Regions from separate parts of the Sporosarcina sp. USHLN248 genome, predicted to be linked through region 2. Evidence: a T-box and tRNA genes for the amino acid it is inferred to sense, from the RefSeq annotation. Region 2 holds a T-box; the other holds one or more tRNA genes.

Region 1 (10,905 bases), on a different contig from region 2:
TCGCTGGGCTGCAATTCTCAAAGAGAATGAACTATACAAAGGTCATTCGTTTCATTATTATTCCGCAGTAGCTCAGTGGTAGAGCAATCGGCTGTTAACCGATCGGTCGTAGGTTCGAGTCCTACCTGCGGAGCCAAATGGAGAGCTGTCCGAGTGGCCGAAGGAGCACGATTGGAAATCGTGTATACGCTAACCGCGTATCAAGGGTTCAAATCCCTTGCTCTCCGCCAGATTTATACAATAGATAATATACATATGGCCCCTTGGTCAAGCGGTTAAGACACCGCCCTTTCACGGCGGTAACACGGGTTCGAATCCCGTAGGGGTCACCATTCTATTTAAAGACTCGTACAACAGTACGTGACTGATTGAGCGAATGAAGCTGACGCAGTAATGCGAAGCTTATCGCACTCCCGTTAAAATTGGGAGAAGCGAGTAGAACAAGGAAGCGATTGAGTGAAAGAAGGAGCGTACAACGGTACGTGACTGATTGAGTGAATGAAGCTGACGCAGTAATGCGAAGCTTATCGCAATTTTAACCCGGAGGATTAGCTCAGCTGGGAGAGCACCTGCCTTACAAGCAGGGGGTCGGCGGTTCGAACCCGTCATCCTCCACCATAATTATTATCGCGGGGTGGAGCAAATCTCATAACGCAGAATGTGATTTGTGAAATTTACTAAAAGGAAATTTCAACTAACTCCCATAAACAGCTGGATGCGTAGGATTTAAAAGTCTTACAACTATTATTATCGCGGGGTGGAGCAGTGGTAGCTCGTCGGGCTCATAACCCGAAGGTCGCAGGTTCAAATCCTGCCCCCGCAACCAAAAGGTCCCGTGGTGTAGCGGTTAACATGCCTGCCTGTCACGCAGGAGATCGCCGGTTCGATCCCGGTCGGGACCGCCATTATATGTGGCTCAGTAGCTCAGTCGGTAGAGCAAAGGACTGAAAATCCTTGTGTCGGCGGTTCGATTCCGTCCTGAGCCACCATATTTATCACCGTGCCGGTGTAGCTCAACTGGTAGAGCAACTGACTTGTAATCAGTAGGTTGAGGGTTCAAGTCCTTTCGCCGGCACCATGCTCTTGGTGGGGTAGCGAAGTGGCTAAACGCGGCGGACTGTAAATCCGCTCCCTCCGGGTTCGGCGGTTCGAATCCGTCCCCCACCACCATCTTTACAGGGGCATAGTTTAACGGTAGAATAGAGGTCTCCAAAACCTTTGGTGTGGGTTCGATTCCTACTGCCCCTGCCATTACAGTTGCAACTCAATATTATGGCGGTTGTGGCGAAGTGGTTAACGCATCGGATTGTGGTTCCGACATTCGAGGGTTCGATTCCCTTCAGCCGCCCCATCCATGCAGTCAAACATAAATACTAATATTATGGCGATTGTGGCGAAGTGGTTAACGCATCGGATTGTGGTTCCGACATTCGAGGGTTCGATTCCCTTCAGTCGCCCCATTTAAAGCTTTGGGGTATAGCCAAGCGGTAAGGCAACGGACTTTGACTCCGTCATTCGTTGGTTCGAATCCAGCTACCCCAGTTTCGCGGAAGTAGTTCAGTGGTAGAATACGACCTTGCCAAGGTCGGGGTCGCGGGTTCGAATCCCGTCTTCCGCTCCACTTTTTCTACGGCGGCATAGCCAAGCGGTAAGGCACGGGTCTGCAACACCCTTACCACCGGTTCGATTCCGGTTGCCGCCTCCAGTATTTTATGTACGCTGTTGGATATTATCATTATATGCCCGAGTGGTGGAATGGCAGACACGTCGCACTCAAAATGCGATGCCGCGAGGCGTGCCGGTTCAAGTCCGGCCTCGGGTATCCACGGAAAAAGCACAACAGATGTTGTGCTTTTTCATTTTCATAGCTTCTCTCTATTTACTATTTGGATCTGAAAAGCCCTTGCAGCAAGGTTGCAAGGGCTTTTTCCTTAGAGACCTGAGATTGGATACACATCGTTTTTTGAGAAAACAATTATTCAATACTATCGTCTATCTCAATCGCTGCTTGTCCTTTATGTAAGACATAGGAGGTAACATCGCCTCCGCTAATGCTAGTGAACATATTCCCGCATGCTTCTGTTAGCTTATATGCTTCTTCAGCTTCCATTAACGGACGAATGAAGAATATGTGCAGTGCATCGGTCGTTTCTTCAGTAACCGCTGTACGGACCGAATCGACGAAAGGGCTGCCGAATGGGCTGTAATCATCTTTTAGTACCAAAATATTCTGAAGCGAGTTGAAGCGGCCGTTAAGACCATCATATCCATCCTCTTCGCTACCTCTGTCCAGTCGGATATTCCCTACAATTTTATGTAGATCGTAAATACCTGCTGGAATTTCGTATTGCAGAGAAAAGAAAGTATTCAAGTCGACTGCACTATGAAAGGGCATTAAATAGTTTTGCTTTTTTACTCTTCTAAAAAGAGCTTCTGCTGAAGGACGATAACGGTTCGGATCTGCACCTAACTTTTTCCAAGCATCTCGCCATTCCTTTATTCCCGAGAATTGAGTGAGCTCTTTTTGTTCTAACTCAAAAAAGAGCTGTTCTTGAAATAATTGCAAACGACCTTTTAGCATTTGGGGAGATTCTGTGACGGTAATTTTGGTATAATGATTAATGCCTAATTTTAAGTTTGGTAACCGTTCAAATACTGTTGGCTCGATATCAAATCTCAATAAGATCACCCTACTATTCTTTTTGTCAATTTTATCATATAGGAGGCGGATTGGTGTGAATGTCGCTCAATTACAACAAGAAATACGAGATTATGCGATGGCCATTGGAATAGATAAAATCGGTTTCACGACTGCAGCTCCATTCCGTGAAATGAAAAATAGGCTTAGACGGCAGCAAGAGTTAGGGTTTCAATCAGGCTTTGAAGAAGAAGACATCGAAAAACGGACAAATCCTGCTTTGCTTTTAGATGAAGCTGAAAGTATTTTATCTATTGCTGTTGCTTATCCGTCCAAAATGGAGAATCCACCTAAAGGAACGAAGAGTGAACGAAGAGGGATCTTTTGCAGAGCGTCTTGGGGTGTTGATTACCATACGGTTTTACGGGAGAAGCTATCGCTCTTAGAAGATTATATTAAGGAAAGGGTACCGCAAGCACATTGCCGCTCTATGGTCGATACAGGGGAGCTAGTCGATCGGGCAGTAGCTGAAAGGGCTGGCATCGGCTGGTCCGCAAAAAATTGCTCAATTATTACTCCGGAGTTTGGGTCTTATGTTTATCTTGGCGAAATGATAACGAATATCCCATTCGCGCCAGATCGGCCTATGGAGGATGAATGTGGAGACTGTACGCTTTGTTTAGACGCCTGTCCGACTGGAGCTTTAATCCAAGGTGGGCAATTGAATGCTCAGCGTTGTATTGCATTCCTGACGCAAACGAAGCAATCCGTTCCTGAAGAATTTCGTGCAAAAATCGGAAATAGGGTTTATGGTTGCGATACATGCCAAACGATTTGTCCAAAAAATAAAAGAAAATTTAATTTACATCAAAATGCATTTCAGCCTGAACCAGAATTGGTCAAACCGCTATTAAAACCGATGCTTACTTTATCCAATAGGCAATTTAAGGAGACATATGGGCATATGTCGGGTTCATGGCGTGGGAAAAATCCTATTCAGCGGAATGCAATCATTGCACTCGCACACTTTAAAGATGAATCGGCGGTACCTGATTTAATAGGCCTAATGGAGAAAGATCCGAGACCAATGATTCGCGGCACAGCTGCATGGGCGCTTGGCCAAATAGGGAACTCGGAAGGGCTCGAAGCAGTGCAAAGAGCTTTACCGAATGAAGAAAATGAAGAAGTGTGTAGTGAAATGAGAAAAGCAATCGAGACTGTGTGAAGGAAGTGTACTTGAAATGACAATACATGTAGCTCTTTTTGAACCTTTAATCCCTGCTAATACGGGAAATATAGCAAGAACTTGTGCAGGAACAGGCACGAAGCTTCATTTAATCAAACCACTTGGTTTTTCTACAGATGATAAGATGTTAAAGAGAGCAGGGCTCGATTATTGGGAACATGTCGATATCACATATCATGAGGGACTCAATGAATTTTTTAATGCTTTTCCGGACGGAGAATTTTATTTCATTACGAAGTTTGGCAAGCAGACGTATTCTTCCTTTGATTTTACAGATACAACGAAAGACATCTTCTTTGTATTCGGCAAGGAAACGACAGGGCTTCCTGACGAAGTGGTTGCTGAAAATGAAGAGCATTGCTTGCGCATTCCGATGAATGAACATATCCGTTCATTGAATTTATCCAATACAGCAGCGATATTAATTTACGAAGCACTGCGGCAACAATCATTTTTGGACTTGAAATAATAAAACGGGACAGCCGATCATGGCATGTCCCGTTTTTTGATGCTTATTTTTTCACTTTACCAGGTTTATCTTCATAGCCGCCTGTTAGAATTGCTGATAAGAAAGCGAAGCAAACGCCCATAATAAGGATTAGTTTCATCGGGTGTACCTCCTGTAAAATCATTAGTCCTTTATATAGTATACCTTAAACGTGCTAAAATTGAAATGTCTGTCATACGTAAATGTGACATTGTTTCAACAATGATTAATGCGGCAAAAATAGAAGCTGGTAAGCAAACAGCAAGGCGAAAACATATAAAAGGACAGGAACTTGCTTCCATTTTCCTTTTACGACCTTCAATAATGGGTAGGTGATAAACCCTAATGCAATTCCCGTTGCGATGCTCGATGTTAATGGCATCGTTAAAATGACTAGAAATGCAGGGAACGCTTCATCAAACGAATCCCAATCGATATGCTTTACTGTGCCGATCATTAGGCTACCAACGATGATTAATGCAGGAGCTGTAATGGCGGCGACATTGGATAGGGCACCGACGACAGGACTGAAAAATGCTGCGCCAATGAATAAGACAGCTACGGTCAATGTCGTTAAACCAGTGCGTCCCCCAACCGCAACACCTGAAGAAGATTCAACATACGCAGATGTCGGGCTTGTTCCAACCATAGCGCCTGCAGTTGCGGCAATTGAATCCGCAAGCAATGCATGTCTTGCGCGAGGCAATGACTTCCCTTTCATGAGACCAGCCTGCTTTGCTACGCCGATCATCGTGCCTGTCGTATCAAATAATGTCACGATAAGAAATGCGAATACAACCCCATAAAGCCCATGTGAAATCACATCTCCTACTGCCTCGATTGGATTCCAAACAATAATTCCTTCGGGGAGATGGGGCAGCTTCCATGGTGCTCCTTCAAATTGTAATTGCTTTGTGAAAAAGGCTACAATCCCAGTAAAAATCATGCCGATAAAAATGGCTCCATAAACATTCAAAGTCATTAATACAATTGTGACGAGCAATCCGAATAATGTTAAGAGTACGGGCGGTGATGTTAAATCACCTAATTTTACAAGAGTCGATTCATGTGACACAACTAAGCCGGAAAGACGCAAGCCTAAGAAAGCGATGAAAAGTCCAATGCCTGCTGTAATCCCATGCTTTAAATTTTCTGGAATGGACTCAATGAGTTTTTCACGGAAAGATGTTAAGGATAGCAGTACAAATAAAAGACCTGCAACGAATACGGCAGAAAAAGCTGTTAAATAATCAAGCTGTCCATCTGAAGCGATAACAACTGAAGCAAAATACGCATTCAACCCCATTCCGGGAGCTATCGCAATCGGATAGTTCGCAAATAACGCCATCCAAAGTGTGCCTATAACGGTTGCTACGATTGTTGCCAAGAATACTTGGTCAAATGGTACGCCGGCATCAGACAAAATGATCGGATTTACGATAACGATATACACCATAGTCAAAAAAGTAGTCATGCCCGATAGTAGTTCTGTTTTTACTGTTGTATTTTTTTCTTTAAGTTGAAACAAGTGAATATACCCCTCTCAAAACACGAACAATTTTACATGCATTTATAATATTATTCGTTTTACACACGAAAAGCAACCATTATCTTAATACAAGTTCGAAAAAAGTATTTATTCATTGTACAATTAGAGAAAATGATAAAGGAAGGTAAAGTCCATGACATCAATTTATCGCAAGGAGCTCACTTTATCGAACGGCGTTGCAATGCCTCAATTAGGATTAGGTGTTTACAAAATGACTGACCCTAAAGAGACGGAGACTGCTATTTCATACGCATTGGAAGTTGGTTATCGAGCAATTGACACTGCTGCAATTTATGAGAATGAAATGGAGACTGGAAATGCAATCCGCCAGTCGGGCATTCCGCGTGAGGAATTGTTCATTACATCGAAGGTTTGGAACAATGATCAAGGATATGATGAAACATTAAGAGCCTTTGAAGTTTCATTGGAAAAGTTGGGTGTCTCTTATTTGGACCTTTATTTGACCCATTGGCCTGTTGCTCATAAGTATGTAGATACGTATCGTGCAATTGAGCGTCTTTACGAGGAAAAGTTAATTCGAGCAACAGGTGTGTCCAACCACCATGCCCATCATTTGAAAGAGCTTTTTAAAACGGCAAATGTACAGCCAATGGTGAATCAAATTGAAGTTCATCCAAGGCTTACGCAGGAACCGCTAAGGGAATTTTGTGCGGAACACGGAATCGTTGTCACTTCTTGGTCTCCTCTAGCGAGAGGAAAGTTAATGGAGCATCCAACTTTGCTCCATATTGCGGCGAAGCATGGCAAAACGACTGCCCAAGTCATCATCCGGTGGCATTTGCAAAATGGATTAGTCGTCATCCCGAAAAGCGTCACTCCTAAGAGAATTAAAGAGAACATCGAAGTGGCGGATTTTGAGCTTACACTCGAAGATATGATGACGATCAATGCACTGAATATGGATGAACGAACAGGGACTAATCCCGAAAAATATGACACACTATAAATGTGACTTTTGAACCTGAGCCTTTCCTCACAATTCATAGTATACTAAGAGTAGATGACAGAGTAATAGGGAGGAATTGTTTTGTTCAGAAGTAAAAAAACAGAAAAAAATGGTGCTGTATTAATTGAGGAAATTGAAAAATTAAAATCTGAATATGCCAATAAAAAAGCTGAAGAGATGGATCGACTGCGCGAGTTGAAGGACGAGTTGCATGCAGCTGTTGACCAGCATGAGAAAGTGAATGCACAGCATACTGTTTTAGGGGATGCAGTAACAGAAATTGAAAAGAAATTTGACAATGTTGGCGAATTAAGCGAACAATCTACTGAAAAATCAAATGAGTTATATGAGAAAGGCTATTCTTTGGAAGAAAAAGCGCAGCGAATGGTAGAAGAGGCTACTGAAGGTACGAAAGAAGTCCATGCGACAGCAGGTGTAATTAAGGAGTTAGGTAGTCAAATCCAGTCTTCCGAAAAGAATATGTCGAATTTAAGTGAACGTTCCGTTGAAATCCAATCCATCGTCGGTGTCATTGAAGATATCGCTGCACAAACGAATTTATTGGCATTGAATGCTTCCATCGAAGCCGCAAGAGCAGGGGAGTCAGGAAAAGGATTTGCTGTCGTCGCGCAAGAGGTTCGTAAATTGGCAGAAAGCACATCTGACAGCACAGCGAATATTCAAACGCTGACGAATGCGTTGCGGGATGAAATTGAACAAGCTCTTGCTGCAACGAAGAAAAGTGCAGCTCTTATTGAAAAAGGCATTACCGTCAGCATGGCAACAGCAGAAAAAATGGAGCGGATCTTAGGTACTGTTGAAGAAAGCAAAATAGATATTACAGCAATTCAGGAAATGATTGAAGAGCAGAAGAAATTGGCGGAGCGGGTGAAAATGGAGCTATCGGATGCCAATTCATTATTCAGCGAAGCGCATGCACTGATTGTTGATCATATTGATGACGCGAAAGAAGTGGACTTACGCCTGGAAAATGGCATAAGGCAATTATCATTCTCATAAAAACAAGCCGGAGTCCTGTTGAGGGTCCGGCTTGTTTCAGATTGTTGACAAACGCTCGCATACTGCGAATCGAACAGCAAAGAGTTGGTTCGATTTGCCTTAATTTCTGCGTTCTTTGCAGAAATTAAGGCAGCTTTACGATTAAGCATATTTAGGTTGCCTTCCTTGACAAGCGTTTTCAAGCCAAGCTGGGCAAACATATATCTCATGACTACAAACCTTTAAAAAGACTGTAGATATAGTGAAAAGATACTTTGTTTCATACGATCCATTCAATTGTAATCGGTTTTTCTGTAATTGGATGTTCGAATGAAATCTTTTTCGCTGCCAATCGATACTGCCCGTCCTCAGTTGGACTGCCATCATATAACGTATCGCCAACAACGGGGTGGCCAATATGTGAAAAATGTACACGGATTTGATGAGTTCGGCCAGTTACTAATGAGGCTTCAACCGTCGTGGAATCAGACCTTCTCTCCATCACGCGAAAATGGGTAGTCGCTTTTTGGCCAGATGGGGATACTCTTCGTTTCGTAGAATGATGCCGATCGCGCCCGATCGGATAATTGAGCACGCCTTTCGTTCGCTTCATGACCCCTTCAACTTCTGCATGATAAATTCTCGTCACTTCATGCTGCTCCAATTTCCGATCCATGATCGATTTAGCAATTGGATGCTTTGCACATAGAATAATGCCGGAAGTCCCCTGATCTAAACGATGGATATGCTCTACGTATTCTCCGCCATTCGTCGCGATAGATTTCATCATTGCATTCATGAACGTACCGCCATTATCTTTTTCATTCGGATGGACCGAAATGCCTGCGGGTTTTACGGCAGCGATTATATGCTCATCTTCGAAAAGTATGTCGACTCCACTTACATCATCTTGTTCATAGTCGGATTTCGCATGAAAGTGAAAATGTAAAACAGCATTTAGAGGCAAAGGAATCCGCCAATCAACCGGTTCGCCGGAAGGATCTGTCACCGCCTTGTCCATTCGCATTTGATGGACAGTTTTTTTGCCGATTTTCCACTTGTCAAGTAGCAGCTTTTCAATTGTCAGCTCTTCTTCATCTACTACATAGTGAAAATAGTTCATTGGATTATTCCTCATTTATTAACATAGCGATCAAAGAAAGCTTTAATATCTTCTTCAGGATTATTTGGCAAACCTGACATTCTGCCGACTTCTTTACCGTCTTCATAATGGATGAGCGTTGGCCAAGATTTAACGCCATAAGGTTGCGCTTCTTTTCCAAACTCCAACATATTGAATTGGTAAATATGGATGCCTTCCTCTTTTGCCAAAGGCATTAGGATTGGCGTCATTTGTTGGCAATATTGGCATTCTGGAGAAAAGAAGTATGCCGTCACTGATTCCCCGGAAGACACCTTGTCATATAAATCTTCTGGAAGTACGATGTTGCTATAGTTTTCATTGCCGATTAATGCGATTGTTGATTTAGATAAGTTATCCGTTCCGTAAGGGTTATCTTTCAGTTTCTCTTTGTTTGATTGATTCGTCAAGACGACGATTAAAACAAAAATCGCAACGATGACTCCCCCGATAATAAGCAATTTCTTCATTTTGTAAACTCCTTTTGCCATTTCATCATGAACAGGCTTGTAATGAAAATAAGTATGAAAGCTAGTAGGGCCATAAATGGAATTGTAATAAACCCTAAGTAATTGACGTATTGTCCCGTACAAGGGACATTCCCGCATGCAGGGGCACTTTCCTTCAAAAAGCTAAGTTTTTGTATACTATAATGGTAGAGCGACATGCAACCGCCAATGAGAGAAAATAATGCTGTCGTCAATGCAATGTTACTATTTTTTTGAATTAAAGCGATTCCTGAAATTAATATAAGCGGATACATTAGGATCCTTTGATACCAACATAATGTACAAGGTTCAAAGCCGCGCACTTCGGAAAAATACAATGAACCTAATGTTGCAATCAAGGAAACTGTAAAGATAAATAACAGGCTATTTTCCAATCGTTTTGGCATCTGTTCAACTCCTGTATCAAAGACTTATATATGATTATAGTGTGTGGATGGGACCATGTAAAATATTCACTCTCCTTGACTTTTTAGCCGTAACTTGGGTAAACATGGAGAGAGGTGATGAAAGATGAGCGAGGAATTTGATTTATCTTCATTTGAAATGAGTATGATTATCCGACAGATGGAAGAAAAGGATATTGAAAAGATTTTGCGTATGCAGGAAATTTGCTTTCCCGGGATGGAGCCTTGGGAGGAAGAGCATTTGAAGAGCCATTTGGCCATTTTCCCTGAGGGGCAAATCGTTGCCGAGTTGGATGGTGAAATTATCGGCTCGTGTTCGAGTTTAATGATTAACTTTGATGAATACGATGATCGACATACTTGGGATGATATTTCGGCACACGGCTACATAACGAACCATAATCCTGAGGGCTATAATCTGTACGGTATTGAAGTGATGGTCCATCCCGATTATCGACGGATGAAAGTAGGGCAGCGGCTATATGATGCAAGGAAGGAACTTGCCCAAAGGATGAACTTAAAGTCGATTATTATCGGTGGCAGGATTCCGAATTACTATCAGTATGCGAATGAAATGTCTGCAAGGGAATATGTAGAAGCAGTTACAAGGCATAAGATTTACGATCCTGTGTTGACGTTTCAACTATTGAATGATTTTACATTGATGCGCATTAATCCGAATTACTTGCCTGATGATAAGGCATCTAAGAAATATGCAACATTAATGGAATGGAATAATGTTGATTATAAAGCGACGACGAAGCGGCATTATAAGACGAGTTATCCAGTTCGTATATGTGTCGTGCAATATTTAATGCGGAAGATCTCTTCATTTGAAGAGATGGCAAATCAATGTGAGTACTTTGTCGATGTTGCATCAGACGCCAATTCCGATTTTGTAGTCTTCCCGGAAATCTTTACGACGCAGCTGATGTCTTTCTTGGACGAGCCTTCCCCGAGCCGGG
Region 2 (21,439 bases):
TAAAAGCGTTCATGGCAAAGGGAGGATCGGGCGTAGCTCCCGAAACGCAAAGGAAGTTGCAAAGGTTTTTCATCATGTTTGAAGACTGGCGCAATTTATCAAGAAGAGGATCGTTGGCTGACTTAATTTGGCAAGTGTACACGGATACGCATTATTATGAAATGGTAGGTGCGATGCCGAATGGCAAGCAGCGACAAGCGAATTTGCGTGCGTTGCATGATCGGGCGATTGACTATGAGAAGACGTCTTTCCGGGGGCTGTTCCGGTTTTTGCGTTTCATCGATCGGATGCAAAAGCGCGGCGATGATCTAGGGGCAGCGAGATTTGTCAGTGAAACAGAAGATGTCGTTCGTATGATGACGATCCATTCATCGAAAGGTTTGGAGTTCCCTTACGTTTTCATTGCGGGAGCCGGCAGACAGTTCAATAAGATGGATTTTAATGAACCGTATTTATTTGACCAGCATTTCGGTTTAGCAGTGAAAGCGATCGATCCGGAATTGCGGGTCACCTACACATCCCTTCCTTTTTTAGCAATGAAAGAGAAAAAGGAATTGGAAATGCGTTCAGAAGAAATGCGAATTTTGTACGTTGCAATGACGAGGGCAAAAGAGCATCTTGAGTTGGTTGCGACTGTTAAGGACATTGAGAAGACGATCGGCAAATGGCAAGATGCCCAGCTGTTAGAGCCGGATGAAATGCTGCCAGAGTATACACGCTCCAAAGCGAACGGCTATTTGGACTGGATCGGTCCAGCAGTTGCACGGCATAGGGATTTCATGAAGTTCGGCATGATGGACGGCGGCAAAGTAATCGATGATCCTTCGACATGGTCATTAGCGGCTTATCCTATTACGCATTTCATGGCAGATACAAATATAGTTGAGGATGCGGAGCAGGAAGTACATTCATCCGTAGATGATTTGTTGAATGAACCTGTTGACGAGCAATGGGCGGCTGAAGTGAAAAAGCGGTTTGATTTCGTTTATCCATATATGGCTTCCGTGGCGAAGCGATCGAAGCAAACCGTTAGCGAATTAAAGCGGCTTTCTTTATTGAATGATGAACCTGATTTCGACGATTGGTTCACAACGAAAGATGATGAAGTGAGTTCGCCTTATTTGCATGATCGTCCGGCATTCATGCAGCAACGTACATTATCAGCTGCAGAGATTGGGACGGCGATGCATACGGTTATGCAACATATTGATTTGAAGCATATACCGAATGTTCGGGAAGTGGAGTCTTTTGTTTCTGACCTTGAAATACGGCAGCTGCTCACTGCTGAGGAAGCGAATGCGGTAAGGTCAAATTCGATTGTGCAATTTTTCCATACGCCGATCTTCTCTAGACTGCAGAAATCAGAACATGTGCTTAGAGAGGCGCCGTTTACGTATGCGTATGATGGAGATAACGGTGATCATCAAATTTTGCAAGGGATCGCTGATTGTCTGTTCAAGGAGAAAGATGGATGGGTATTGCTTGATTATAAAACAGACCATATACGGGGGCGTTTCAAGTCGGAAGACGAATTGCAGCAGGAGATGCAACGAAGGTACGGCGTTCAAATGAGCCTTTATAAGAAGGCGATAGAGGCAATTACCCGAATCCACATTAAAGAGATGGTGCTCTATTTGTTTGACGGAGAAAAGACTGTGCATGTTCAGGAGGAATCGATTTGACTTTATTACCGACAACAACGAAGGAGCGTATTGAGTCGTTGGATATGCTGAGGGGCTTTGCACTCCTTGGCATCTTCATCGCGAATATGCTTACCTTCCATACACCTTATTTTTATATTGATCCGCATTCTTGGTTTACGATACCGAGCGATGTTGAATTGTATAAATGGATCAATGTATTTGTGGAAGCAAGTTTTTATCCGATTTTCGCGATGCTGTTCGGCTATGGACTGAATATGCAATATGAAAAAGCAAAACGGAATGGAAAGCCGTTTGCACCAATTATGGCAAAGCGACTTGCGATATTAATGGGATTTGGTCTCATCCATGCGATTTTCGTATGGTCTGGCGATATTTTGTTTACGTATGCTGTGATGGGTTTCATCATGATTGCTGCCATTCGCATACCCAAAAAATGGCTGTTGCCAATCGCTTTCATCATTTATTTAATTCCAACGGCCCTCCTCATTGTAGGGGTTTTGCTCATTGAAAAGGTGAGTCCAGGGGAATTGATGGATGGCTATGTTGATATACAGCAAATTGAATTGGCCATTTCGGCTTATGCACACGGAACATACGGTGAGGCACTCATCTTCCGGACGTTCGAATGGTTAATGTTTGGTTTAACGAGTGCGGTCATGGGTGTCTTTATGATTTTGCCACTCATTATGATTGGGGCTTGGTTTTCGAAAGCGAAATTATTTGAACGAGCTGGAGAATGGAAAGCAAGGATTTCAATCGTGACGGTTATTGCTTTAATCGCAGGTTTCTTCATTAAATATATCCCTTATATGACGGATACGACACAATCCAATCAATTATTGCAACAGCTCATCGGTGGACCAATATTGGCGATCGGCTATGGGGGAATGATTATATTGCTTTGCCAGCTGACTTTTTTCCGGACAGTTTTCCGACCGGTCGCAAAAGCTGGAAGAATGTCATTGACAACGTATTTGACCCAGTCAATCGTTGCTACGATCATTTTCTATGGCTACGGTTTTGGTCTTTACGGAAAAGTAGATTTGGAAACTGGCATGATGATTGCTATAGGCATTTTTGTTCTGCAAGTCATTTTCGCTGAATTGTGGCTCATGAAATTCAAGATGGGACCATTCGAATGGATTTGGAGAAAAGGAACGTATGGGAAAAACGTTATGAAAAAAGAAGGATAAGAGACAGTTTTGTAGAATGAAGAGACGAAGCAAAGCTTTCAGTCTGCTATTTTCATTGTTAGCAGTAGAGTGTGACAACCGAAGTAAGCACATACAAATGAGGAAGGATGAGCTTGTCAATGAAACTTTTGTCGTTCAAATACAAAGGAAAAACACGTTTCGGCCCTAAAGTGAAGAAAGAGGAAGCAGTTTGGGACGTACTATTAATTGCCGAAACATTTGGAGAGAAGGATTTTCCATCTACAATCGTTGAAGGAATCGCATCGGGAATGGAGTTTGTTGAAAAGGTGCGGAAATTGGCGGAACAGGCGAGGGTAAGTGAAAATCCTGAACAATTCAAGTATGCGTTCAAAGATATCGAATGGCTTGCGCCAATCCCGAGAACGCCGAAAAACATCCTTTGTGTTGGAAAGAATTATGCGGACCATGCGGCGGAGATGGGGTCAGATGCACCACCTGAAAAATTGATGATTTTTACGAAATCGCCAACTGCGATTGCTGCGGATGGGCAGGAGCTGCCGATACATTCTGAGGTGACAGAAAATCTTGATTATGAAGGAGAGCTTGCAGTCGTTATCGGTAAAAAAGGAAGCAAAATTCCGAAGCAACTTTCTTATGATCACGTATTTGGCTATACGATCGCTAATGATGTAACCGCTCGGGATGTCCAATACGCTCATAAGCAATTCTTCTTAGGAAAGAGCTTGGACGGTTCTTGTCCGATGGGGCCATACATTGTAACAAAAGATGAAATACCTGATGCTCATCAGTTGTCCGTCGTGACGAAAGTAAACGATGAAGTCCGTCAAAATGGCCATACTTCCGATATGATTTTCAAAATAGATGAATTGATTGCTGAGGTCTCAAAATATGTTACTTTGGAGCCTGGCGATGTTATTATGACAGGTACGCCAGCAGGTGTAGGAAAAGGTATGAATCCTCCTGTTTTTTTGAAAAAAGGCGACACTGTGAAGATTTCGATCGAGGGGATTGGCACACTAGTCAATCGCTTCGTCTAAGACCATATTTCTATTAAGAGAACCAATTTCTATGGTAGGATGTAGAGGAAACAATAATAGATGAGGTGAACAGTTTGGGCTTTTTATCTGACACGACCCATTTCCATATATTTACATGGGTTGTCGGTATTATCGTATTTTTAGTTGCAGCTGTAATGGCGAACGGTTCGAAAGGAAAAAAAATTACCCATATGATCGCACGTTTGTTTTATGTGCTCATTCTATTTTCGGGGATTCTCCTTTTCATAAAAGGCATGGATTATGGTAGAGGCGCTGAATACGGCATTAAATTCCTATTAGGTCTGTTGACGATTGGAATGATGGAGATGGTATTAGTACGATCTCAAAAAGGCAAAAGCGTCGGGGTGCTTTGGATCCTATTCTTTGTCTTCCTATTTGCAACAATGTTTTTCGGTTTTAAACTACCGATGGGATTTGAATTTTTCTAAGAAATACATCTGAGTCAGTCTAAAGGGAGGATGATGAAAATGGCAATTGGCATAGGAGCAATCTTGTTAAGTATTTTGATCGCATTGATGGCTGTTTTTGCAGTTGCAGTGTTTCTCATTTACCGAAAATCTCGTGTGCGAGAAGATGAATGGACAGACTGATGGTAAACAAAAGGCCGGATGGAAAGTGGAAACCCACTGACGATCCGGTTTTTTCTTGCTTTTGTTCTTCTTTATTTCACAAATTCGACCTATTTCGTTGTAGGAAACTATATTTTTATTTCAAAGAATGGCGGGGGGGGTTGTCGTTTGATAAAATGGCAAGAGATAGCTTGTTGAGGAGGCTTTTTTTGTGAAAGGAAGAAGACTGATTGGCGTAGCCGCCGCCGTATTGTTGCTTTTCCAAATTGTTATGCCTGCGACTTCGTTCGCAAAAGGCGAAAGTACAATTGAAGATGAGAGCATTTACGATTTATTGGTGGACCGCTTTAATAATGGAGATGGAAAAAATGATATCGATGTAGATGCACAAGATCCTTTCGCTTTCAATGGCGGAGATTTTGCGGGCATTGCTTCGAGGCTGCAACATATAATTGATATGGGCTTCACACTGATTTCAATTGGCCCAGTTTTCGAAACGGAAACGTATGATGGTGGAAAGCCGCTTTCTTACACGAAGCTGGAACCTCATTTCGGAACGGAAGATGAATTGAAAGCTTTGCTAAAAGAAGTGCATAACAAGAAATTAAAGCTTGTTGCGGACTTTCCTTTAGGCAAAGTAAGTGCAAATCATGAATGGGTAAAAGAGGATAAAATTCCTTCGTTGCCTGCTGAAAATGGCACAGTGAATTGGGATGTAAGCGACAGTACAACTGTCGAAGCATTGACGGAGGCGGTTGTCGAATTTGCTACTTCATATGATCTGGATGGAATTCGACTAACAAAAATTGACGCTTTTTCTGATGAAAATCTGAATTCAATGATATCGGCAATCCGTAACGTAAAGCCGGACATGTATATTTTGACGGACGAAGAAAGCGAAGCCAATTTTGATGCTTCGCCAAATACAACGGTTATGGATGCGCTCCGTCAAACATTTGCAACATCTGATCCAGATTCATCCGTAATGGATGTTTTCGATGAAAGCAATTCAAATGGTATCATTCAGTTTGATGATTTGGCTGGATCCCGACTAACATATGAAATGGTAGAGGCGAGAATGTTTCCTCCTACTCGCTGGAAAGTCGCTGCGACTGCACTATTTACATTGCCTGGCATTCCTCTTGTACCATATGGAACTGAAATTGCAGTAAACGGAAAGGAAGCACCAGAAAGCCACCCGTTCTTCAACTTCAAAACGGATATGGAACTTGCAGAGTTAATAGGCAACTTGAATCTTTTACGCAATCAATCCGAAACATTGCGCAATGGCGACTTTGAGATGCTGCATAATAAAGGTGGATTTTTAGTATATAAACGTTCATCAAAGGATGAGACTTGGATTATCGCGATCAACAATACGACTAAAACGGCGAGTGTCGAAATTCCCGTTTCTAAAATTGGCGATAATAAAAAGCTTCGCGGTTTATTGGATAGCGATTTAATTCGTGAATCAGATGATGATGTTTTCCGAATCGTTTTAGACCGAGAAATGGCAGAAGTATATATTGCTGACGAAGATAAAGGATATAATACGCCTTACTTGATCGCATCCATCTTAGTGTACATTATCTTTTTAGGATTCTTGTTCACTGCCATTAAAAAAGGACGAGCCCGCAGAAAACAAGAAAATTCTATAGAGAAAAAATAAACGAAGGGGCTGTTCAGAAAGTCGGTAAAAAACTGACTTTCTGAACAGCCCCTATTTCTGTTGATGAAATGCGGTGTATCCTTGAAACGTTGCTCATTCCATCAAACTATAAATATACAAAAAAATCGTCCAATCTTGTAAAATAGAAGTGACTAAACCCCATTCTAGAAAAGACGACTTTTATTGCAATCCGAAGATTATTAAGAATGATTATAGCAGAACTGCCATTGGGAATAGAGGAAATGGAAGTAAGTATTTCCAAGCGACACAGACACATCAAGCCCTCATTTAAACCCTATAATACCAACGATGCACCTTCATGCGGATGAAAGAGGATCACATGAAAAACGGTCAACTGAAACCTGCTTACAATGTACAGATGGGAATGGAAAACCAATTCATCCTTTTTTACACAATCACCCTACGTCCCACAGACACCCGCTGTTTCATCCCTCACTTGTAAAAGTCGGAAAAGTCCTCTCTACCAATGCCTAAACGAGTAATTGCGGATGTAGAGTATGGCAGCGAAAAAAATTATCTGTATGCGGTCGGTGAAGACAAGGAGCCACGTTTTGAATTTTTGATTCCATACGGTACATATATCAAAGAACAGACTCGCAAACCACAATCTACTGAAAGTGGCTGGCATCCGTGAGCTACATTCAATAGTAAATGAGAATAATACGAGAACTGGTGGAGAAAAACGAAGCGTTTTTCCCCACCTGTTCTATTTCATAGACTTATTGGACAGCCTCTTCGATTATGATTCCTTCGTTTTATTCAAAAAGAACATGGCAATTGTACCAGGACCCGCATGGGCACCGATTGCCGATCCGATCATTTGAACATTAACCGCTTTCGGATGAAATCTTTCCTCTACGAGTGCTTTCATTTCCAGAGCGGTTGCTTCATCATCACCGTGGCTTATGCCAATCATTTGCTCGGACAGATTAACGCCGCGATCTTCCATTACATCTAATAATCTTTTTAATACTTTTTTGCGTCCCCGATGTTTTTCGATGGGAACTAATTTACCGTTTTCAACGTGTAGCAGCGGTTTAATATTTAATAACCCGCCGATGAACGCGCTCGCTTTGGAAACTCGTCCACCTTTAGCTAAGTAATCAAGATCCTCAACTGTGAATAGATGCTCCATATGCGCAGCCATATATCTTATTTTCCGTTCAATTGTCCGAACGTCATCACCTGCGTCACGTAATCTTACAGCTTCTTCGACTAATAGACCATAGCCCAAAGAAGCACACCGCGAATCAATGATGACAAGATTCATATTCGGATTCACTTCTTTTACTTGATCTTTCATCATAACTGCCGTGTTATACGTTCCAGACAGTTCTGATGAAAAAGCGATGTAAATGCCGTCATCGCCTGATTCGGCCAACTCTTTCCAAGTAGCATGAAGCAGTTCAGGTGAAGCTTGAGAAGTTTTTGGATGGCTCCCATTGCGGATTGCTGCGTATACTTCTTTGGAATCAATTTCGACAACATCTTCATATTCTTTGCCGTCAATCAAGACCCGAAGCGGAAGCAATGTTACATCGTTATTGTCATAAAATGATTTTGGTAAATCTGCGCCACTATCGGCAAAAATTCTCATACATACCCCTCACATTCTTTTCTATATTATTTTAAAAGCAAACGCTCTTCCAACACTTTTGCGATTCCATCTTCATTATTTGTTAAGGTTACTTCATCTGCAATGGATTTCAACCGGTCGATGCCATTGCCCATTGCTACACCGACACCAGCATAATCAATCATTTCAAGGTCGTTGTCTTCGTCTCCGAAAGCGATGATCCGCTCTTTCGGGATACCAAGCCATTTGGATACATGGGATATGCCAACTGCTTTGTTTAATCCATGTCGAACAATTTCAATCACATCCCAAGGAGCCCCCCAGCGTCGATGGTCGATTGCTTCTGCATGGATTTCTGCCAAGTGCTTGCGGATCGGGTCGACTGTTTGAGCGTCAGCTTGGATGAGCAAACTCGTTGGGTCCACTTTCAAGGAATTCCTTAAATCTCCTTTGCTAATAACGGGATCCCCGAAATTGAAAATATCCAATAACTGTTCATCGTGATATTGCATATACACGTCATCCATCACTTCGGCTACGATGTTGTGCGGTCGAAACTCGCGCATTGCTTCAACAACGTCTAACACTATAGGAAGTGCGATCGTTTCATGAATTGTTTGCCAAGAACGATCAGTAGGATGATGAACAAACGCTCCATTGAAATTGACGATTGGCGTTTCAAGCCCTAATTGACGGTAGTACATGGCACTAGCTCGGTATGGCCTGCCTGTTGCAATCATCACTTGATGCCCATGATCTTTCGCCTTCTTCAATGTATGTTCAGTTTTTTTTGAAATGACTTTTTCATCGGTTAGCAATGTTCCATCCAAATCAAGGACGATTAAATGCGGTTTCATATGAATGCCCTCCTCTATAGCTGCCCCTCTTAAAAGAGAGCATAATAATAACGTTTCAAATAAAAAAACCTCTCCAACTAACTAAGATGTAATTGATACTATCTTATCTTTTGAAGAGGGGGTAAGTCAAAAAATTCCGCCATGCGGCCATTCTCTTTGTTTTTTCAATAAAACTTTGTTACGCTCATAAAAAAGAAACAGAAGGTGTTTGCATGACGGTCATTGTAAAAGAAGAGAATTGGAGCAACATTCCATTATTGCATATTGTGGAGGAAAATCTTGAAAATAGCAACCTTCCGACAGCCATTTTCCTACACGGTTTTACAAGTGCAAAGGAACATAATTTACATTACGCATATAATATCGCGAAACAAGGAGTGAGAGTACTTCTTCCGGATGCACATCTCCATGGCGTTCGAGATGAAAATTTGGATGAAGTCCAACTGAGCCTCCGATTTTGGGAAATCGTATTGACGTCGATTGAGGAAATGAAAACTCTCCATCAGGAACTAGCTGCCAGAGGTACGAATAAAATTACCGTTGGAGGTACATCGATGGGGGGCATTACGACATTAGGTTGCTTAACGGTCTATCCTTGGATCGATGCGGCTGCTGTCATGATGGGTTCACCAGGCTTCGTTGAACTCGCAAAAGCGCAAATGTCGCAATTTGAACGACGCGGATTCAAATTGCCGATCACGGATGAAGAACGGAAGTCTTTATTGGATACATTGTCTATATTTGATTTGACGAAGCATCGATCAGCGTTGAATCACAGACCAGTCCTTTTCTATCACGGAGAACAAGATTCGGTCGTTCCTTATGAGCCAACGTTCAATTTTTACAATGCCGTAAAAGAGGATTATGCTGACGATGTAGAGCGATTTCAATTTATCTCTGAACCATCTGCTGGACATACAGTATCAAGATCTGCAATGCTGCGAGCATCCGATTGGCTGGCAAGTTATTTGAAGGAGTAGGCAGAACTTTGCTATGATGAAGATAATAATGGACGGAAAGGGGAATATCAATGAATGATGATATGAAAGGCAGCATCATGGGTGCACTTGAAAATGTGATCGATCCTGAGCTTGGCATCGATATTGTCAATTTAGGGCTTGTATACGATGTGGACTTAGACGATGAAGGCACTGCAAAGGTGGACATGACACTAACCTCTATGGGATGTCCAATGGGTCCGCAAATCGTCATGAATATTAAGCAAGAACTATCTGAGCTTCCTGAGGTGAAAGACGTAGATGTCAATATTGTCTGGAATCCACCTTGGTCACGCGACAAAATGTCCCGCTATGCAAAAATGGCGTTAGGCGTACGATGATCCATCTTGTCTTGTGAGATTAAAATAGATTATTGCTATCAGTAAATGCGGCTCAAGTCGTTTTCAATCACTCGCGTTCTGTTTCTTCTGTCCCATAGCGACAAAGATTCAAGCGATAGAATGCGTGGCGTATTTTTTTGCGATATTCCATTAAGCGGCATTTATTTCAAGCATAGCTTCTATGGAACAAGTTCTATTTATGAAGAAGTTATATGATGGGGAGAAAAGGCTGTTTGACGTTTGTCATTCAGCTTTTTTTGATAAACAAATCGCACTGAAAGGGGAATACAGCATGGAGTTTAAAACTGCAGATTTATGTGATGAATATGCCAAGGAATTATCATTTTGCACAGCACCATTCCATTCATTCGGAAAACGAAAACGTTTTTCAGGTCCAATCGTTACTGTAAGAGCATTTGAGGACAATGTTTTGGTAAAAGAAGCACTTCAATCTTTAAAAGAAGGAGACGTATTAGTCGTAGACGGTGGAGGGTCGATGAGATGTGCAATGTTGGGGGACAAGTTAGGGAGCATTGCGACAGAACGTAAAGCGGCAGGAATCATTATTAATGGTTGCGTTAGAGATTCCGCAGACTTATCAGAAATGGATATCGGCATTTTAGCGTTAGGCACGAATCCTTTTAAAAGCAATAAGGAAGGCAAGGGAGAGCGAGGCGTGTCTTTGTTTTTCGGGGATATCGATTGGGTCGAAGGCCATTATGTTTATGCAGATGAAGATGGTATCGTTGTTGCGAATCGCCAGTTATTGCATTCATAAATATGTTTTATTGATTATCGTGCGGGTAGGAGAATAGAGCAAGCAAAAAAATGTACAGTAACGCTATTTCTCCTTATAATTTAATTAATCAAAGATAGTCAAAGTCAAACAATGAGGTGAATGCAGATGAGAATGGACGGCGTGCAAGAAGACCAACGTACACCGCTTGAACAATTTGGGCGAAACCTTGTAGAAGATGTAAAAAGCGGCAAAATGGATCCTGTTATCGGCAGGGATGAAGAAATTCGTAATGTTGTGCGGATTTTATCGAGAAAGACGAAAAATAATCCTGTATTAATTGGCGAGCCGGGAGTCGGGAAAACGGCAATCGTGGAAGGACTTGCGCAACGGATTGTAAAAGGCGATGTGCCGGACGGGTTGAAAAACAAGCAAATATTTGAATTGGATATGAGTGCTTTAATTGCCGGGGCAAAGTTTCGTGGTGAGTTTGAAGAGCGTCTGAAGGGCGTACTGAAGCAAGTGAAAGATAGCGAAGGGGAAATTATACTTTTCATTGATGAAATCCATACGATTGTCGGTGCTGGCAAAACGGAAGGAGCAATGGATGCGGGCAATATGCTGAAGCCGATGCTTGCGCGAGGAGAATTGTATTGCATCGGTGCAACGACTTTGGATGAATATCGCTTATATATTGAAAAAGATCCAGCATTGGAAAGGCGTTTCCAGCAAGTATTTGTGCGGGAGCCTTCTGTAGAGGATACGATATCCATTTTACGAGGGCTGAAAGAGCGGTTCGAGCTGCATCATGGTGTCCGAATCCACGATCGAGCAATCGTGGCGGCCGCTACATTGTCAGACCGTTATTTAACAGAGCGTTTCATGCCGGATAAAGCGATTGATTTAATTGACGAAGCGAGCGCAATGATTCGCACGGAAATTGATTCTATGCCGCAAGAGCTTGATTCTGTCACTCGCAGAATGATGCAACTTGAAATTGAGGAACAAGCATTGCAAAAGGAGAAGGATGCAATAAGCCAAACCCGTTTGGAAGCGTTGCGTGAAGAACTGCGTGATCTGAAAGATTCTTCTGCTGACATGAGAGAGCAGTGGAATAAAGAAAAGGAAGCATTGCGAAAAATCCAAGAGAAGCGTGAAGAACTGGACCGTTATCGCCGTGAATTGGAGGATGCACAAAACCGGTTTGATCTAAATAAAGCCGCTGAACTCCAATATGGCAAAATTCCAGAGTTGGAAAAGGAACTCCAAACATTGGAGGCGCCACTCGCAAATAGTCAAGATAACCGACTTTTGAGAGAAGAAGTAACGGAGGATGAAATTGCCATGATTGTGGCGCGCTGGACAGGAATCCCAGTGACAAAATTGGTAGAAGGAGAGCGAGAAAAGCTACTGCGCCTTCGTGAAACGCTTGAGGAAAGGGTTATCGGCCAGGATGACGCAGTCCAGCTTGTGACGGAAGCAGTTTGGCGTGCTCGTGCAGGTATTAAAGATCCAAATAAACCGATCGGTTCTTTCTTATTTTTAGGGCCAACAGGTGTCGGTAAAACAGAGCTCGCGAAAACATTGGCCGCCACACTTTTCGATTCGGAAGATCATTTCATCCGAATTGATATGTCCGAGTATATGGAAAAACATAGTGTTTCCCGTTTAGTAGGTGCACCTCCGGGATATATCGGCTATGAAGAAGGCGGACAATTGACAGAAGCGGTAAGGCGCAATCCATATTCAGTCGTTTTGTTAGATGAAATCGAAAAGGCACACCCTGATGTCTCCAATATTTTGCTTCAAATTTTGGATGATGGACGAATTACTGATAGCCAAGGAAGATTAGTTCATTTTACGAATACAGTTGTTATCATGACTTCCAATATCGGTTCAGCCTTCTTGTTGGAAGGCCAGTTCGATTCGGAAGACCATGCGACAGAAGACCTTGTCATGGCTGAACTGCGTCGACATTTCAAACCGGAGCTGTTGAACCGGATGGATGACATTATTATCTTCCATTCATTGTCGGGAGACACCTTCCGATTAATCGCTAAAAAGCTATTGGAAGACTTAGTCAAACGTTTGCAGGAGCAAGAAGTAGAGCTGATTTATAGCGATGCTGTACTGGATTGGATTGTTAAAGAAGGAACTGATCCTGATTTCGGCGCACGGCCTTTGAAACGGTTCATTCAGCGACATGTAGAAACAGCAGTCGCCAAAGAAGTGATTAAAGGTGAATTGAAGGAAGGACAGAAGCTTTCTTTGACGATGAAAGATGGAAAGTTGGATGTGGAAATTGTATAAGATGAAGAAAGACACCTGTCAATCGTAGTGGCAGGTGTTTTTTCGTATGTACTTTTTTATGTAGCGCCCGTATAACTGATTCAAATAGAGCCAGTAAAATCGAGCAACGCGCCAGAAAAACGAAGTGGTGCCAGAGCCCACACGATTGGCGCCAGTAAAATCTATCTATTACACGTCTGAACCCGCATGATCAGTACCTATCGGATGGAAATATAAAAAAACCGTTCTGTGAAAGGAACGGTTTCAGCTTGTTGACAAACGCTCGCATACGGCGTTGCTCGTCTCGCTCGTCCCCTCATGAACCTAAGTTCTATTCGGGTCTTCGCTCGACTTCGCGCCTTGTCTGACAAGCGTTTTCAAGCCAAGCTGGGCAAACACCTATCTCATGACTACAAACCTTAAAAGGACTGTAGACAAAGTAAAAAAGATACTTTGTCTACAGTCTGAAAACCGTTCTGTGAAAGGAACGGTTTCATTTCTTAATGATCTGCTACTTCCTCGTTCCCAATAACCGCAGTTACCATTAAGACAAGAATTGATAAAACAATTGAAGCGATGATGCCGCCTGTGAAGTCAAATACTTCGATACTGGCAATTGAACCAGCTACATAGTTCAACATCGTCACTAAAATGAAAGACCAAAAGAAAGTTATAATATATTTCATCGATATCACCTCGACTTAACAATTTCCTCATTCATCATACCATAGCTTGTACATTCAATAAACAAAAGAATCGGCAAAACTTTTTTTCTTTGGCAAATTAGTGTCATCATATTGAAAAATACTCAATAATCTTTTATAATTAACACCAGGTAATAGGAATAGATAATAAGGAACGGGGTATGAGAAAATGAATGCAGGTCTTCTTGGGATTGGTAAATTTGTTCCTTCCCATGTCGTGACAAACAGCGATTTGGAAAAAAGGATGGATACATCGGATGAATGGATCCGAACAAGAACAGGCATAGAGGAAAGAAGAATTGCTGACAGCGAGACGGATACGTCTGATATGGCGTACGAAGCAGCTTTAAGCGCTATTCAAAATTCTGGGATTGATCCACAGACAATTGGTTTAATAATCGTTGCTACGGTTACGCCTGATCGTCCATTCCCGTCGGTTTCTGCGATGATACAAGACCGCTTAGGGATAAAAAATGCTGCAGCGATGGATATTTCAGCAGCTTGTTCTGGATTCATGTACGGTGTCGTTACAGCGAAGCATTTTATTGAAGCGGGCACGTATGAAAATGTTTTAGTAGTCGGTGTTGAGAAATTATCTAAAATTATGGATTGGGAAGATCGGAATACGGCCGTTTTATTTGGCGATGGAGCTGGCGCTGCAGTTGTTGGTAAAGTGAGCGAGGGACGCGGCATACTATCATTTGAGTTAGGTGCAGATGGCAGCGGTGGAAAACATCTTTATCAAGATTCGCATATTCAAATGAATGGCCGGGAAGTTTTTAAATTTGCTGTGCGCCAAATGGGCGAATCAGCTGTGGCAGTAACAAAGAAAGCGGGCTTGACGACAGAAGATGTCGATTATTTAATCCCACACCAAGCAAATATCCGAATTATGGAAGCATCGCGTGAACGGTTAGGATTGCCGATTGAGAAAATGTCTAAGACTGTTCATAAATATGGTAATACATCTGCAGCCTCAATACCGATTTCGTTGTACGATGATTTAGCTGAAGGTAAATTGAAGGATGATGATATTATCGTATTGGTAGGCTTCGGCGGAGGATTGACTTGGGGAGCCCTATGTATAAAGTGGGGAAGATAACTTTTTCTTCATAGGACTACTGAATAAGTAGCTGATGAATGTACCTTGCCGTTTGGGGTATCACTTTATTAGCGTATGAACGGATCGATATTATACAATAGGTAATAATTTGATCGCAAAAGAGAAGGGGAGTATTCAAGATGGAAAAACGTCGTGTCGTTGTAACAGGGATTGGAGCGGTTTCTCCAGTCGGAAATTCTGCTGAAGCGTCATGGGAAGCAGTGTTAAATGGACAATCTGGAATCGGTCCTTTAACGCGCTTAGATGCAGATCAATTTCCTGTGAAAGTTGCGGCTGAAGTAAAGGATTTCAATATTGAGGAATATATACCTCGTAAAGATGCACGGAAGATGGACCGGTTTACGCATTATGCAATGGCAGCTTCCATTATGGCTATGAAGGATGCAGAATTGGAGTTGGATGAAGAAACGGCATTGCGCACTGGTGTTTGGATCGGTTCGGGGATCGGTGGAATGGAGACACATGAGCAACAGTTTAAAACATTCCTTGAAAAAGGTTATCGACGTGTCAGCCCGTTCTTCGTGCCGATGATGATTCCTGACATGGCTTCGGGGCAAGTATCCATTCATTTCGGGGCAAAAGGCATTAACTCTTGTACAGTGACAGCTTGTGCATCTGGAACGAACTCGATCGGCGACGCATTTGAGGTCATTAAACGTGGCGATGCGGATGTAATGATTACAGGAGGCACGGAAGCACCGATCACTACAATGGCAGTTGCTGGTTTCTGTTCAAATACTGCTCTGTCATTGAATCCTGATCCTAAAAAAGCTTCGCGTCCATTCGATAAAGACCGGGATGGTTTTGTAATCGGAGAAGGTGCAGGTATTCTAATTCTTGAAGAATACGAGCATGCGAAGAAACGCGGTGCGAAAATCTATGCTGAATTGATTGGCTATGGTTCTACGGGTGACGCCCACCATATTACTGCACCTGCTCCTGAAGGGGAAGGTGCGGCACGTGCAATGCAGCAAGCAATCGATGAAGCAGGCATAACACCTGACAAAATCGATTATATAAATGCGCACGGAACGAGCACACCTTACAATGATTTATTTGAAACAATTGCAGCCAAAACAGTATTCGGCGAACACGCCTACAAACTATCAATGAGTTCAACAAAATCGATGACTGGCCACTTATTAGGTGCAGCTGGCGGCTTGGAAGCAATCTTCACAGTGAAAGCATTGCAGGAAGGCATGTTGCCACCAACTATGAATTATGAAACTGCCGATCCGGAATGCGATCTTGACTACGTAGTCAATGAAGCAAGAAAAGCAGATATCAAATATGCGATGAGCAATTCCTTAGGATTTGGCGGACACAACGCTTCACTTGTGTTTAAAAAAATAGATTGAAATAAAAGGTCCTCTGTTTCCTAAGTGAAAAGAGGACCTTTATTATTAAAGTCTTAAAAACAGCCAACGGACATAAGATGGTAGAAAAATAAAAGGGCGTTGAATCATGACAAGAGTATTCCTCTTTCTAATCAGTTACGGAATTATTGTCGTTACTGTATCCAATATGATTCTCTACTTAAATTATTTATCGTTAGGCTATACATATCAACAAATATTCATGTACATTTTGCAAACTGCTGATTTTGCACTTTTTGTCATGGCGGTGATCGTACTGAACCTTACCGTCTTCTTCCGATTCCCATCGCTGCCTCCATTTTCTTAAGTGTCGCAGAGGCAATGGCGTTCGCTTTTTCAGCTCCTAAATCAAGATAGTCATCCAATTTTGGAGAATGCAGCAATTCGTTGTATCGATCTTGTAATGGGGACAAGTGGCCGATCACTGTTTCGGCAACGCCTGCTTTAAATGCACCGTAGCCTAAACCTTCGTATTTTGCTTCCAAGTCTGCAATTGCAACGCCGCTTAATGCCGATTCAATCGTCAACAAGTTAGAGACACCAGGTTTTTCAGCAATGTCAAATTTTACAATGCCATCTGAGTCTGTTACGGCACTTTTTATTTTTTTCTCAATTTGCTTTGGCTCATCTAAAAGGGAAATTGTACCTTTTTTATTTGGATCTGATTTGCTCATTTTTTTCAATGGATCCTGTAATGATTTAATGCGAGCTCCGTTTTTCGGAATACGCACTTCAGGAATCGTCAACACATCACCGTACCGTTTATTGAACCGTTCAGCTAAATCACGAGTGAGCTCAACATGCTGCTTTTGGTCTTCACCAACTGGCACAATATCCGTATTGTAAATGAGAATATCCGCAGCCATTAACGGAGGATATGTTAAAAGACCAGCAGATACGCCTTCTTTGCCTGCAGATTTATCCTTGAACTGCGTCATCCGTTCAAGCTCACCGATATAAGAAAGGCATTGCATCATCCATCCGGCCTGTACGTGGGCAGGCACTTCCGATTGAATAAATAAAACGGATTTTTCGGGATCGATGCCACTGGCGATATAGATTGCAGCTAATGAACGAATCGTTTTTGACAATTCATCTGGATCCTGCTGAACGGTAATCGCATGTTGATCGACGATACAAAAACGGCAGTCGTATTCATGTTGAAGTTCTGTAAATTGCTTGAAAGCACCGATGTAATTCCCTAATGTAACTGTACCGGTAGGCTGTACACCTGAAAAAATTGTTTTCATTAAAAATTCCTCCTCAATATTCCTTGAAAATAAAAAAACACCAATCATCCCTAAAATAAGGGACGACTGATGTAGATCAACCGTGGTACCACCCGAATCAGCCTTCATAAGGCCACTCCACTTCCCTTAACGCGGGTAACGTGATGAGCTACTATGGAATGTTTTGCATCCATTTCGCAAATCAAGCTCAGGAACCCAATTCCTCATGCCGTCATACCTGTTCTCACCAACCACAGGCTCTCTGAATGACTGTCACATTCGTACTATTTCCGTCATAGCTTTTCGAATCGTAAGTTGTCGCAATTATACTATAGGGATCTGTTAAATGCAACAGTGAAATTTGTTATAGAACTTTCGGTGTTTATAGACAAGAAGTGACGGGAATAGACAACTTTAACCTATGTAAAGCTGTGTAAGTTTGATAGAATAATTGAATTGAAAGGATGTTTTCTATGAAAAAAACAGCATTGCTCAGTCGCTTTCTACTGTTAGCTGCTATCGCTTTTCCTTTAAGTGCTCACGCAGCAAATGAGAAAAAAGTAGACGACTTTGCAGAACGTACATATGCTTTTGAGCAATTGGATACTCAGTTACTACATAGTTCATCGCTTTATCGGTATGATTCGGGTCTTGCTTTTCAGTATCCAGATGCAGTAAGGGGAATCTATGTTACAGGTCATTCAGCTGGAGGGGCAAAATTTGAAAAGCTATTACATTTAATTGAGTCAACAGAGTTGAATGCAATGGTCATTGATATAAAAGACGACTTAGGTAACATTACATACAAGCCTACAGAAGATTCCCCGCTCTTTGAATTGGGCATCGGAAAGCCGTATATAAAAGATCCGCGTCAAATGTTAGAGACAATGGAAGAGAAAGAAGTATATCCAATTGCCCGTATTGTCGTCTTCAAAGATAGTGTATTGGCAGAAAAGCGCCCTGATCTATCTTTTATGGATGGAAATGAAGTATGGGCAAATGGACGGGGAGAATCATTTGTCAATCCGTTCTTGAAAGAGGTATGGGATCATAATGTCGATATTGCAATTGAGGCCGCGAAGATGGGCTTCAAAGAAATTCAATTCGATTATGTAAGATTTCCTGAAGGATTTGAAAAACGTCATGAAGTATTGAACTATTCAATGGGAGAGTATAAGGATTCCGATTTGGATCCTGTTCAAAGAAGGGTAGAGGCTGTTACAGATTTTGTGGCATACGCTCGTGAGAAGCTAAAACCTTACGATGTTGATGTATCTGTCGATATATTTGGCTATTCAGCAACTCTGCCTGAAGCACCTGGCATCGGGCAAAACTTTTCGAAAATCTCGGAAAATGTTGATGTCATTTCATCTATGATTTATCCAAGTCATTGGACATCTTATTTCGGAATTGCGAAACCCGATTTGGAACCGTACCGGCTCGTTAACGAATATGCTAAAGTTGAAAATGCCAAATTGGGAGAGTTGGAGAACAAACCGACATCCCGTCCGTGGCTGCAAGATTTCAGCGCTCCTTGGTTAGGTGCAGGCAATTATCTTCGTTACGGCAAGAAAGAGGTCGAAGCGCAAATTAAAGCATTAAATGAGAATGGGATAGACGAATTCTTATTATGGAATGCTGGCAATTCGTATACAGAAGGAGTAGATTATACTCCTTAACGAAAAATCCGGGGCCATCGTAATGGTTTCCGGATTTTTTTAATAAGAAAATGAAACTTTTCGGAAAGTAAAGACGTACTATTAAGTAGGAATTACCTTTTTCAATTTGGACTTACTAAATGAGAACGAAAATAAATGTGTTTGAAGATGTTTATTTAATTCCTCGTTCGGGTATAACAGTAAAGAAGGATAAATTTACATAGCCTAAGGAGCTGTAAGCCCATCAATATTGCGGAAATGTGACAAACTTGACATACCGAACATATTTTTTCTTAAAAAGGTGTATTCATCATTCTCAATAACGTGTATAATAGAACTCAAGATCGTTTCTTTAAAATTATTCTAATTTGATTTAAATACAATATTGAAAGAGCAGACTGAAAGGAAGTGTCCAGCGAATGGGAGTAACATTATTCACCTCACCAAGTTGTACATCTTGCAGAAAAGCGAAAGCCTGGTTGGAAGAGCATGACATTCCATATACAGAGCGGAATATATTCTCTGAACCATTGAATATTGATGAGATTAAACAAATACTTCGCATGACAGAAGACGGTACGGATGAAATAATTTCAACGAGATCGAAAATTTTCCAAAAACTGAATGTGGATGTTGAAAGCTTGCCGTTGCAACGGTTATACGAATTAATTCAAGAACATCCTGGCCTGTTAAGAAGACCAATCATCTTAGATGAAAAGAGGCTGCAAGTAGGTTATAATGAAGATGAAATTAGACGTTTTCTGCCTCGTAAGGTAAGGGCCTATCAGCTGCTTGAAGCGCGGCGAATGGTTAACTAATTCAATTATGTCCGGATGATTTTTTGGGGAGTGCGAAAGCTTGCCTCAAAATAACATTCGTCGGAGGCTTAACTTGAATCAGCTAATTTGGTTCTCGCTGATTTAAAAGAAAATAGAGCAAGCGTATCCCATCACTTTTTGAAGTAGGGATTTCTGCCGAATCAAGTTAAAGAATATAGTAAAGCTGATAGGGAGTCGACAGGCAAAATGCCGTAAACCTATCAGCTTTTTGCATTCCTCTTGCTTTCCGGGCGGATGTTTTCTACAATTCAATTAACGTTATACGTCCCTATAATGAACCCTTTCATATCCGGTAGGACGTTCATATAGTAAGTATAAGAAGCATTGCAGGTTCACTGCAAAAAAATGAAGCGGGCCATTGCCCGTTTGAAGGAAGGGAGAGAAAAGGGATGGAAATAGAGCGCATTAATGAGAATACCGTTAAGTTTTATCTATCATATGTAGATATTGAAGAGCGTGGATTTACGCGGGAAGAAGTTTGGTATAACCGCGATAAAAGTGAAGAGCTCTTCTGGGAAATGATGGATGAAATCAATGACGAGACGGAATTTGAAATTGAAGGGCCGTTATGGATTCAAGTCCATGCGATGAATAATGGAATTGAAGTTACCGTAACAAGGGCGCAGATGACAGACACGGATGAAATGGAAGAAACATTTGGCATGGATGATCCAAGAAAAATGTTCCAAGACCATGCGATGTTTGGGAAGCCTGACCAATTAATGGATGAAACGAACGATGAACCGGAAGAGTGGTTATCTGATATGTTCGTGTTTTCAAACTTTGATGATCTGATTCCATTGGCGAATAAAGTGCACGGCTATACTTTCGAGTCATCTCTCTATTCATTCGAAGATAAATATTATTTATATATAAATTATGATGACGCGGAAATGAATGATGCGAAAAAGACGGATCTATGCAGTGTCATTTCTGATTTTGGATCAGTATCCAATATGACAATTCACCGATTGGAAGAGTACGGTAAAGTGATTATGGACAAAGACGTTTTTGCTAAAATGGAACATTATTTTGGCAGCTGATGAATATAAAGTGCCGCTCCTACGTCGATTATTAGATGATGGGCGGCTTTTTTTTTCGCAAGAAACGATGTTTGCTATATTATAGAGGTGCTATGGTATAGGCCTAGCAATGCACTGTTCCACATGACGCGCTCCACTAATCTATTCAATTGCTTGCAAATAATCTCCTTTTGAAAGACTTGCTCTATGGAGCGAAAATTCATACAATGAAGCAAAGAGGAGTGATGCATATTTTAATGGCACAAATGGAAAATGGAGAGATAATTGTTTTGATGTCGGATATCGAACGTAACGCTTTGCGGCGTTTAAGGAGTCAGCATCAGTTTTATTGCCCACAATGTCAATCAAAAGTTATTTTGAAAGTAGGGGAGGTCGTTATTCCACATTTTGCACATGAGCAAAAGACTTCCTGCAGGGATTCTTTTTCGGAAGGGGAATCACCTGAACATCTATTAGGGAAGCGATTATTATTCAACTTCTTTCAAAACAAAGGATATGCAGTTAAGATGGAACC

What was found. The T-box of region 2 lies ahead of trpS (tryptophan--tRNA ligase). A T-box ahead of a tRNA ligase gene usually reads a tRNA of that ligase, here a tRNA-Trp.
Region 1: it encodes a tRNA-Trp, which carries the amino acid that the T-box ahead of trpS (tryptophan--tRNA ligase) is inferred to sense. The anticodon was not compared.

What each region holds. Positions count from the first base shown of each region.
Region 1 is NZ_JBBCZC010000020.1:325-11,229, forward strand. It holds rRNA gene rrf (5S ribosomal RNA) at 1-9, shown strand, start outside; tRNA gene WFH04_RS09655 (tRNA-Asn) at 62-136, shown strand; tRNA gene WFH04_RS09660 (tRNA-Ser) at 140-230, shown strand; tRNA gene WFH04_RS09665 (tRNA-Glu) at 258-332, shown strand; tRNA gene WFH04_RS09670 (tRNA-Val) at 543-618, shown strand; tRNA gene WFH04_RS09675 (tRNA-Met) at 752-826, shown strand; tRNA gene WFH04_RS09680 (tRNA-Asp) at 830-905, shown strand; tRNA gene WFH04_RS09685 (tRNA-Phe) at 914-989, shown strand; tRNA gene WFH04_RS09690 (tRNA-Thr) at 1,003-1,078, shown strand; tRNA gene WFH04_RS09695 (tRNA-Tyr) at 1,086-1,170, shown strand; tRNA gene WFH04_RS09700 (tRNA-Trp) at 1,178-1,251, shown strand; tRNA gene WFH04_RS09705 (tRNA-His) at 1,276-1,351, shown strand; tRNA gene WFH04_RS09710 (tRNA-His) at 1,385-1,460, shown strand; tRNA gene WFH04_RS09715 (tRNA-Gln) at 1,471-1,542, shown strand; tRNA gene WFH04_RS09720 (tRNA-Gly) at 1,547-1,621, shown strand; tRNA gene WFH04_RS09725 (tRNA-Cys) at 1,632-1,705, shown strand; tRNA gene WFH04_RS09730 (tRNA-Leu) at 1,742-1,822, shown strand; gene WFH04_RS09735 (B3/B4 domain-containing protein) at 1,976-2,680, opposite strand; gene queG (tRNA epoxyqueuosine(34) reductase QueG) at 2,736-3,863, shown strand; gene trmL (tRNA (uridine(34)/cytosine(34)/5-carboxymethylaminomethyluridine(34)-2'-O)-methyltransferase TrmL) at 3,880-4,353, shown strand; gene WFH04_RS09750 (NCS2 family permease) at 4,598-5,899, opposite strand; gene WFH04_RS09755 (aldo/keto reductase) at 6,054-6,887, shown strand; gene WFH04_RS09760 (methyl-accepting chemotaxis protein) at 6,969-7,907, shown strand; gene WFH04_RS09765 (RluA family pseudouridine synthase) at 8,167-9,009, opposite strand; gene WFH04_RS09770 (thioredoxin family protein) at 9,021-9,497, opposite strand; gene WFH04_RS09775 (disulfide oxidoreductase) at 9,494-9,922, opposite strand; gene WFH04_RS09780 (GNAT family N-acetyltransferase) at 10,047-10,905, shown strand, end outside.
Region 2 is NZ_JBBCZC010000001.1:105,689-127,127, forward strand. It holds gene addA (helicase-exonuclease AddAB subunit AddA) at 1-1,682, shown strand, start outside; gene WFH04_RS00445 (DUF418 domain-containing protein) at 1,679-2,857, shown strand; gene WFH04_RS00450 (fumarylacetoacetate hydrolase family protein) at 2,977-3,876, shown strand; gene WFH04_RS00455 (YisL family protein) at 3,951-4,325, shown strand; gene WFH04_RS00460 (hypothetical protein) at 4,365-4,487, shown strand; gene WFH04_RS00465 (alpha-amylase family glycosyl hydrolase) at 4,678-6,135, shown strand; partial or broken gene WFH04_RS18430 (IS5/IS1182 family transposase) at 6,449-6,754, shown strand; gene WFH04_RS00470 (DegV family protein) at 6,896-7,753, opposite strand; gene WFH04_RS00475 (Cof-type HAD-IIB family hydrolase) at 7,780-8,589, opposite strand; gene WFH04_RS00480 (prolyl oligopeptidase family serine peptidase) at 8,802-9,569, shown strand; gene WFH04_RS00485 (metal-sulfur cluster assembly factor) at 9,620-9,928, shown strand; gene rraA (ribonuclease E activity regulator RraA) at 10,221-10,706, shown strand; gene WFH04_RS00495 (ATP-dependent Clp protease ATP-binding subunit) at 10,827-12,974, shown strand; gene WFH04_RS00500 (DUF2929 family protein) at 13,454-13,639, opposite strand; gene WFH04_RS00505 (beta-ketoacyl-ACP synthase III) at 13,827-14,759, shown strand; gene fabF (beta-ketoacyl-ACP synthase II) at 14,900-16,138, shown strand; gene WFH04_RS00515 (YuzI family membrane protein) at 16,245-16,463, shown strand; gene trpS (tryptophan--tRNA ligase) at 16,420-17,406, opposite strand; T-box leader at 17,462-17,691, opposite strand; gene WFH04_RS00525 (putative glycoside hydrolase) at 17,859-19,064, shown strand; gene spxA (transcriptional regulator SpxA) at 19,463-19,861, shown strand; gene mecA (adaptor protein MecA) at 20,272-20,925, shown strand; gene WFH04_RS00540 (competence protein CoiA) at 21,162-21,439, shown strand, end outside.